2 regions of the Rathayibacter caricis DSM 15933 genome follow, and region 2 is predicted to be linked to the other one. Evidence: riboswitches for the same ligand, from Rfam matches in the RefSeq annotation. Region 2 holds a riboswitch; the other holds the start of a gene.

Region 1 (4,370 bases), 250 kb from region 2:
CTGCTGCGCCGCGGATTGACCACCGTCGCCGGCGTCGCCGCGACCCCGCTGGCCGTGTTGATCTCCTCGCTCGGCGAGGCGACCGGTCGCCGCCTGCACGCCCTGTCGAACGGAGTGGACCCGCGCCCCGTCGACACCCGCGTCGTCGAGAAGAGCGCGGGCCACGAGATCACCTTCGCCGACGACGTCGCCGACCCCGAGCTGGTCCGTCGCGAGCTCCTGAGGCTCTGCGACAAGGTCGCGGTCCGCCTGCGTCGCGGCGGAGTGCGCTGCCGCACGGTGGCGGTCAAGGTGCGCTTCGGCGACTTCAGCACGCTCACCCGCTCCCGGACGCTGCCCGAGGCGACGGACGTGGCGCGGGTCCTCTACGAGGCGTCGTCGGCACTGCTGGAGGCGGCGAACCCGATGCGCCGACCCGTGCGCCTCATCGGCGTGCGCGGCGAGCAGCTCGTCGACGGCGACGAGGTCGCCTTCTCGCTCTGGAACGACTCCGACGACTGGCGCGACGCCGAGCTCGCCGTCGACGGGGTCGCGGCACGCTTCGGCACGGGGGCGGTCCGACCCGCCTCGCTGCTGGCGCGTTCGGCGCCGGAGTCGGCGAAGGGCATCGACCTCAGCGACACGCTCGCTACGCGGAGCCGATCGTCAGACTGACGGGCCGGTGATCCGATCCGTTGGGCGGCAGGACCTCGACGGTCGCCGCGGGCACGCCGTCGGCGAGGGCGTGGTCGAGGCCGACCAGCGGGAGGAGCGACGGCCACGTGGCAGGGAACCCGATGCCCGAGGTGCGCACGAGCCCGGCCTGCTCGAGCACCGGGGCGAGCAGGTGGTCGTCGGTCGCCGTGTTGAAGTCGCCCACGACGAGAGTCCTCGGGGACTCGTCCGCCGCGAGGGCATCGGCCAGACCGGCGAGTGTCGCATCGCGCTCCTCGTGGTCGCCCAGTCGGAACGACGCCAGATGCACGACGAAGAGCCGGGTCGTGCCCAGCGTGGTGCCGATGTCGACCGCGAGCGCGCGGTCCCAGCCGAGCCCCAGATCCAGCGGCTCGCCGTTCGAGAGCACTCCCCGACTCCAGACGCCCACTGTCCCGACGACGTAGGAGTGCGGGTAGGCCTCCGACAGCTCGTCGTCGACCGCGTCGCGCGCGTCGGCGGTCAACTCCTGCAGCGCGATCACGTCGGGCTCGGCAGAGGCGAGCTCCGCCGCGGCGGCGCCGGCCTCGCCGCTGCCGCCGATGTTCTGGCTGACGACCGTGAACGAACCGGAGCGCACAGCGGCAGCAGGCACCGCGACGGGCAGGACGAGCACCCCGTAGACCATCGCGAGCACCGTCACGGCCGCACCGGCACCGCGCGAGCGCAGGGCGACGGCCGAGGCGACGAGCAGGAGCACCGCGAGTCCGGACCACGGGATCGCGGTCTCGACGACCGACAACCAGCCCGACGCCTCCGGGAGCACGCGGTGGAAGGCGAGGAACGCGGCCAGCCCCGTGCTCGCCACCGCGACCGCGGTCGAGCGGACCGGGTGTCGACGGCGGGGGCGGGAAGGCATCCTCGATCATCGCATCGGCTCCCTCGACCGGGATGGGGGAGTGCTGTGCGCGCCCGCGCGGCGGTTGTCGCCGCCGAGAGCCGCGGAGTAGCGTTCGGGCATGCCCAACATCGCCGTGTCCCTGGCCGACAAAGTCACCTCCGCGGGTACCGCGACGATCTACGGGGAGCCCGTGAGCGTCGACGGCGCCACGATGGTCCCGGTCGCCCTCCGCTGGTTCGGCTTCGGCGGGGGCAGCGGATCCGAGGACGGTCAGGAGGGCGGTGGTGGCGGCGGCGGTGCGGTCATGCCGATCGGCGCCTACATCAAGGACGACCTCGGCCTGCGCTTCCAGCCCAACATCGTGTCGGTGCTCGCTGTCGGCATCCCGTTCGTGTGGGTGACCGGCAAGGCGCTCGCACGCATCGTGCGGGCCCTGAAGAAGTAGGGGCGCTCAGCGCGTCCGGATCGGGCGCGCGGTGAACCAGGTCGTCTTGGTGCGGCCGAATCCGACGACGAGTCGCTCCGCGTCGGTCGGGCGTCGCGGGTCGTACACGACGACGACGGGCTCGCCCGCCATCCACGCGTCCCCTCGACGCTGCGGCGTCTTCAGAGCGCGCCGCTCCTCGCCGTTCTCGAGCCGGTAGGCGACGAGCAGACGCCCGGCCCGCGCTCCCGGGTCGTCCGCGATCACGCGCCCGCGGACTCGCCTGCCCTGTGCCAGCAGCTCGCGGCGGAGGCGTCGTCGCCGCTCATGGACGAGCACCTGCAGCAGCAGGAGCAGCAGGACGGCGAGAACGACGACCACCGACCACAGCATGCTGTCTATGATTGCTGACGAACACGGGAGTCCGGTGCACCGGACTGAGAGGAAGGCTTTCAGCCTTCGACCGTCGAACCTGATCTGGGTCATGCCAGCGAAGGAACGTTTCGATCTCCTCTTACTACCCGTGCCCTCCATTCGCTTCCACGAAAGGGCACGTCAGTGCAGAACACCACCACCCCCTCCGCCCGCACCGCTCCGCGCCGCGATCTGCGCTGGCGCGTCGTCGACATCGTCGTGGCGAGCGTCGTCGCCGTCGCGAGCGGCATCGTCTTCTGGGCCTGGGGCCTGGCGACGAACGTCCTCGGCCTCGCGTTCGAGTTCCTCCCCGGGCTCGGCGGGATCCTCGGCGGCGGCTGGCTCTTCGCCGGTGTCCTCGGCGGTCTCATCATCCGCAAGCCCGGTGCAGCGCTCTACACCGAGCTGCTCGCCGCGGTCGTCTCCGCGCTCATCGGCACCCAGTGGGGCTACCTGGTCCTGCTCTCCGGGCTCGTGCAGGGTCTGGGTGCCGAGCTGATCCTGGCCCTGTTCCTCTACCGCAGCGGCCGCCCGATCGTCGCTCTGCTCGCCGGAGCGGGGGCCGGGCTCGCGCTCGCGATCAACGATCTGCTCCTCTGGTACGTCGGAGTCGACGGGCTCTTCGCCACGGTCTACATCGTGTCCTCGATCGTCTCCGGCATCCTTCTCGCGGGCCTGCTCCCGTGGCTCGCGGTCCGCGGACTGGCCGCCTCCGGAGCGCTCGACCGCTTCGCCTCGGGACGCGAGGGCCGGGTGATCGACGGAGCGGCCGCGGGCGCCCGATGAGCGGCGCGGCGGTCTCCGCCCGCGGATGGAGTTGGCGGCACGCCGGGCGCTCCCGTTCCGCGGTCACCGGGCTCGATCTCGAGATCGCAGCCGGGGAGCGGGTGCTCCTGCTCGGACCCTCGGGCGCGGGCAAGAGCACCCTCCTGCACGCTCTCGCCGGAGTCCTCGGCGGCGAGGAGGACGGCGCGTCGACCGGCGCGCTCGTCCTGGACGGGGACGCACCGGTCCGTCGTCGCGGAGTCGCGGGCCTCGTGCTCCAGGATCCGGACACGCAGGCGGTGCTCGCCCGCGTGGGCGACGACGTGGGCTTCGCCTGCGAGAACCTCGGTGTCCCGGCGGGCGAGATCCCGGAGCGGGTGCGGCAGGCGCTCGACGACGTCGGGCTGGATGTCGCGCTGGACCGTTCCACCTCGGCGCTCTCGGGTGGTCAGAAGCAGAGGCTCGCCCTGGCGGGTGTGCTGGCGATGCGCCCCCGACTCCTGCTGCTGGACGAGCCGACCGCGAATCTCGACCCCGACGGGGTCCGCGAGGTGCGCGACGCGGTCCAGCGCAGCACGGCGCGCAGCGGGGCGACCCTCGTCGTCGTCGAGCACCGGGTCGACGTGTGGGTCGATCTCGTCGATCGGATCGTCGTGCTCGGCTCGGACGGCGCGGTGATCGCCGACGGCGCTCCGTCGACCGTGCTCGTGGAGGCCCGCGCGGTCCTCGAGGCCGCCGGCGTGTGGCTGCCGGGGGAGCGCCCCGCGCGGCGCCCGGGACCGGACGGCGCCGCCCCTCCGGCGCTGCGCACCGTGGATCTGGCCATCGCGCGACCGCTCTTCGGAGTCCGCCACCCGCCCCGCGTCTCGGAGGGACTGGACGTCAAGATCGGACAGGGCCGGGTCACCGCCGTCCTCGGGCCCAACGGAGCGGGCAAGTCGACCCTCGCGCTGACCCTGGCCGGGCTCCTGGATCCGGCGGCGGGACAGGTCATCGCGTCGGACGAGGTCCGGGCCGGGGCGTCCCCGCATCCGCACCGCTGGCGCTCGAGGGAGCTCGCGGATCGGGTCGCGATGGTCTTCCAGGAGCCGGAGCACCAGTTCCTCACGGCGCGAGTGCGGCAGGAGCTGCACCTCGGCGCCCGCGACGAGGCGGAGCGCTCGCGCGCCGACGCGATGCTCGAGCGGCTCGGGCTGTCCTCGCTCGCCCACGCCAATCCGTTCACGCTGTCGG
Region 2 (4,370 bases):
ACCGAGCGGCGCCGCGTCGCCGACGCCCTCGTCGCGGCGGAGGACCTCCTGGTCGCGCGCACCCGCGCGGCCGACGAGGCGCAGGAGCACCTCGAGTCGGTGCTCGCCGAGCGCGACTTCGCGAGCGCGGCCTCCGCCGAGGCGGCGGCGCTCACCGCGGGCGAGCGCGCGCGGGCCGAGGCCGTCGTCGCCGAGCACGAGCGGCGCAGGGCCGCCGTCGACGCGGTGCTCGCGGAGCCCGAGCTGCAGGGGCTTCCCACGACCCCCGTCGACCTCGCCGGCGCCGAGGAAGCGGCCCGACTCGCCTCCGCCCGCCGCGACGAGGCACGCTCGCGGCTCTCGGTGCTCGAGCACCGGGCCGCACGACTGGCCGAGCTGTCCGTCCTCGCCGAGAACAGGCTGCGCTCGCTCGAGGGCCGGCTCCGTCGGCACGAGGAGCTGCGTGCTCTCGCCGAGACGATCGACGGCCGGGGCCAGAACACCCGCCGCATGGATCTCGAGGCCTTCGCGCTCGCGGGCCGCCTCGAGGAGATCGTGGGCGCGGCGAACCTGCGCCTCGGCGCGATGACCAGCGGCCGCTACTCCTTGCTCCACGACGACTCCCTCGCCTACCGCAACACCTCCTCCGGCCTCGGGATCGAGGTGCTCGACGCGTTCACGGGCGTGCGCCGCCAGCCCGCCTCGCTCTCGGGAGGCGAGACGTTCCTCGCGTCGCTCGCCCTCGCCCTCGGTCTCGCCGACGTCGTCACGGCGCAGTCGGGCGGTATCACACTCGAGACGATGTTCATCGACGAGGGCTTCGGCTCGCTCGACGCCGAGACCCTCGAGACCGCGCTGGGCACGCTCGACGCGCTCCGGTCCGGCGGTCGCACGATCGGACTCATCAGCCACGTCGACGCGATGCGCGAGCGGCTGCCGATCGGGCTCCGTGTCGTGGTCGGCGATCGCGGCGACAGCACGCTCCGCACGGACTGAGCGCTACCGCGCCGATCGGCGGTGCCGCGCGACCGCGTCCGTGTTCCCGCAGCGCGCGGAGCAGTAGCGCTGCCGACCGGCCCGGGATTCGTCGACGAAGACCCTGTCGCAGCTCTCGCGCGCGCAGACGCCCATCCGGAGCCCGGCGGAGGAGGACACGAAGAACGCGAGGCCGCCCGCGGTCACCGAGCGGACGCGAGTGACGACGTCGCTGTCGTCCGGCACGAGGTGCAGGTGCGGCGGCATGCCGTCGTGGGTCGCGACGAACAGCGACCCGGCGACCTCGGCGAGCAGGGCGTTCACCTCGTCGCAGCGGGCCTGGACGGAGGTCGCGGTGAAGACGCCCCGCATCCGCCTGCCCCAGGTCCGCAGTGCGAGCGTCGCGGAGGGAGCGAGCGCCGGTTCGCGGACGCCCTGCTCGCGCAGCAGCGGCTCGATCGCGTCGTCGGGCGCCGCGTTCACGAGCGCGGCCGCGAGTCGCGGGCCGACCTGGTGGCGGTGGTCGAAGCTCATCCGCCGACTGTAATGGTTGAACGTCACCGAGGCATGACGTGAGGATCGGCGCATGCACGAGCACCGATGGACACGACTCTCCCGCCACCCGACCAGCGAGGGGATCCTCAGCTACCTGCAGTGCCCCTGCGGGGCGCGGGAGATCGAGCTCCTCCCGCTCGCGCCCGCCGTGCTCGTGGCCTCCAGGGAGGGTCGGAGCCGCTGCTAGGGTCGTGCGCAGTGACACGGGGTGCCCGAGAGGGCTGAGAGAAGACCCGTTGAACCTGATCTAGTTCGTACTAGCGAAGGGATGTCGCGAATGAGCATTCGCACGCCTGCCCACCCGACCCTCCACGACCTCGACGGGGCCGCCGTCGGCCGCGATCTCGAGGAGCTGCGCCGGAAGGCGCCGCTCGTCCAGTGCATCACCAACGCGGTGGTGACCGGATTCACGGCCAACAGCCTCCTCGCGCTGGGCGCCAGTCCGGCGATGGCGGACCTGCCCGGCGAGGCCGGCGTCTTCGCCGCGATCGCCTCCGCGACGCTCGTGAACCTCGGCACTCCCGGTGCCGAGCAGCGCGCCGGCGCCCGCGAGGCGATCGCCGCCGGCGGCCGGTGGGTGCTCGATCCGGTCGCCGTCGGCCCGCTGCCGGTGCGCACCGCCTTCGCCGCCGAGATCGTCGCCCTGCGGCCCTCGATCATCCGCGGCAACGCCTCCGAGATCCTCGCGCTGGCGGGACTCGGAGCAGGCGGGCGCGGAGTGGACGCGGTTCACGGCGCCGAGGACGCGCTCGACGCCGCGAAGGAGCTCGCGCTGCGCACCGGCGCCGCTGTCGCCGTCTCGGGTCCGGTGGACCTCGTGACCGACGGGGTCGCGATCGTGCGCGTCACGGGCGGGCACCCCCTCCTCACCCGGGTGACCGGCGGAGGCTGCGCTCTCGGCGCGGTGATGGCCGCCTTCCTCGGGGCGTCGGACGATACTCCCGCAGCAGCGCTGCGCGCCGCCGTCGCGGGATCGGTCGTGTGGGGCCTCGCGGCCGAGCACGCGGCCTCCGTGTCGGCCGGCCCCGGATCCTTCGCCGTGGCGCTGCTCGACGCGGTCTCGGCCCTCGACGCGGCGGTCGTCGCGGAGAAGGCGAGGATCGCATGAGGCCCCTCGACCTCTCCGTCTACCTGGTCACCGACACCCGGCAGTGCGGGGTGCGCGGAGTGCCCGCGGTGGTCGCTGCAGCCGTCGTCGGCGGTGTCCGCACGGTGCAGATCCGCGACCACGACGCCTCCGCGGCCGAGCTGCTCGCTCTCGTCCTGGCCGTCGCCGAGGTGCTCGACGACAGCACGACCCTCCTGGTCGACGACCGCGTCGACGTCGCCCTCGCCGCGCGGCTCGCCGGCGCCCGGGTGCACGGCGTGCACGTCGGGCAGTCCGATCTGCCCGTCGCCGCGGCACGCGCGCTGCTGGGACCCGACGCGGTCGTCGGGCTGACGGCGAACACGACCGCCCACCTCGACGCCGTCCACGCCCTGCCCGCGGGCACCGTCGACTACCTCGGAGTCGGAGTGATCCGCCCGACCACCACGAAGCCGGACCACCCGGCGCCGCTCGGGATCGACGGCTTCGCCGCTCTCGCCGCCGCGACTGCGCTCCCCTGCGTCGCCATCGGCGGCGTGGACGCCCGCGACGCAGCTCCCCTGCGGGCGGCGGGCGCGGCGGGGCTCGCCGTCGTCTCCGCGATCTGCACGGCGGCCGACCCCGCCGACGCCGCTCGGAGCCTGCGCTCGGAGTGGGACCGATGACCGCGCGGATCCCCCGCGTGCTCAGCATCGCGGGCACCGACCCGACCGGCGGCGCGGGCATCCAGGCCGACCTCAAGTCGATCGGGGCGCTCGGCGGCTACGGGATGGCGGTCGTCACCGCGCTGGTCGCGCAGAACACGCACGGTGTGCGCTCCGTCCATCTGCCCCCGACCTCCTTCCTCCGCGAGCAGCTCGACGCCGTCAGCGACGACGTCGAGATCGACGCGGTGAAGATCGGGATGATCGCGACCGCCGCGATCGGCGCCGAGATCCTCGACTGGCTCGAGACGGTGCAGCCGCCGCTGATCGTCGTCGATCCGGTCATGATCGCGACCAGCGGCCACCGCCTGCTCGACCCCGAGGCCGAGGAGTGCGTCCGCGGGCTCGTCCGTCGGGCACACCTCGTCACTCCGAATCTCCCCGAGCTCGCGGTGCTCGCGGGGACAGCGCCCGCAGAGGACTGGCACGAGGCGCTGCAGCAGGGCGCGCAGCTCGCCCGCAGCCTCGGCACCGCCGTGCTCGTGAAGGGCGGCCACCTCGACGGCCCCTCGACTCCGGACGCCGTGGTCACGCCCGAGGGCGAGGTGCGCGAGGTCCCGGGTGAGCGCGTCGCCACTGCGAACACGCACGGCACGGGCTGCTCGCTCTCCTCCGCCCTGGCCGTGCTCCTCGCCGGACGCTCCACCTCGGCCGACGATCTCGCCGAGGCGCTGACGCAGGCGAAGGAGTGGCTGACCGGCGCCCTGCGCGCGGCCGACGCCCTCGAGGTCGGCAGCGGCAACGGCCCGATCGACCACTTCCACCGGCACAGGACCCCGCCGTTCTGCAGCGCCGTCTGGGAGGAGACGGAGCCGCTGCGCCGCGCGATCGACGCGCTGCCCTTCGTGACCGCGCTGGGCGACGGCACCCTGGAGCGCGACGACTTCGAGTGGTACCTCGCCCAGGACGCTCTCTACCTCTCGGAGTACGCGCGCGTGCTCGCCGTCGCGGCGCAGAAGGCTCCTACCGCCCAGGAGCAGGTCTTCTGGGCCGAGAGCTCCGGCCAGGCGATCGCGACGGAGGCGCAGCTGCACCGCGACCGCCTCGGCGGCCGCACCGCGACCCCGTCC

What was found. Region 2 has a riboswitch for thiamine pyrophosphate ahead of thiM (hydroxyethylthiazole kinase). Riboswitches for the same ligand answer to the same signal wherever they lie in the genome.
Region 1: linked by a shared signal. The riboswitch ahead of C1I63_RS13465 (ECF transporter S component) and the one ahead of thiM (hydroxyethylthiazole kinase) in region 2 are both predicted to bind thiamine pyrophosphate.

Annotation. Positions count from the first base shown of each region.
Region 1 covers NZ_PZPL01000001.1:2,898,525-2,902,894, forward strand. Annotated here, with positions in the region: gene dinB (DNA polymerase IV) at 1-654, shown strand, start outside; gene C1I63_RS13450 (endonuclease/exonuclease/phosphatase family protein) at 629-1,552, opposite strand; gene C1I63_RS13455 (hypothetical protein) at 1,653-1,979, shown strand; gene C1I63_RS13460 (DUF3592 domain-containing protein) at 1,986-2,351, opposite strand; TPP riboswitch at 2,366-2,474, shown strand; gene C1I63_RS13465 (ECF transporter S component) at 2,517-3,158, shown strand; gene C1I63_RS13470 (ABC transporter ATP-binding protein) at 3,155-4,370, shown strand, end outside.
Region 2 covers NZ_PZPL01000001.1:2,646,154-2,650,523, reverse strand. Annotated here, with positions in the region: gene C1I63_RS12290 (AAA family ATPase) at 1-975, shown strand, start outside; gene C1I63_RS12285 (CGNR zinc finger domain-containing protein) at 979-1,488, opposite strand; gene C1I63_RS19800 (hypothetical protein) at 1,541-1,696, shown strand; TPP riboswitch at 1,704-1,795, shown strand; gene thiM (hydroxyethylthiazole kinase) at 1,787-2,617, shown strand; gene thiE (thiamine phosphate synthase) at 2,614-3,261, shown strand; gene thiD (bifunctional hydroxymethylpyrimidine kinase/phosphomethylpyrimidine kinase) at 3,258-4,370, shown strand, end outside.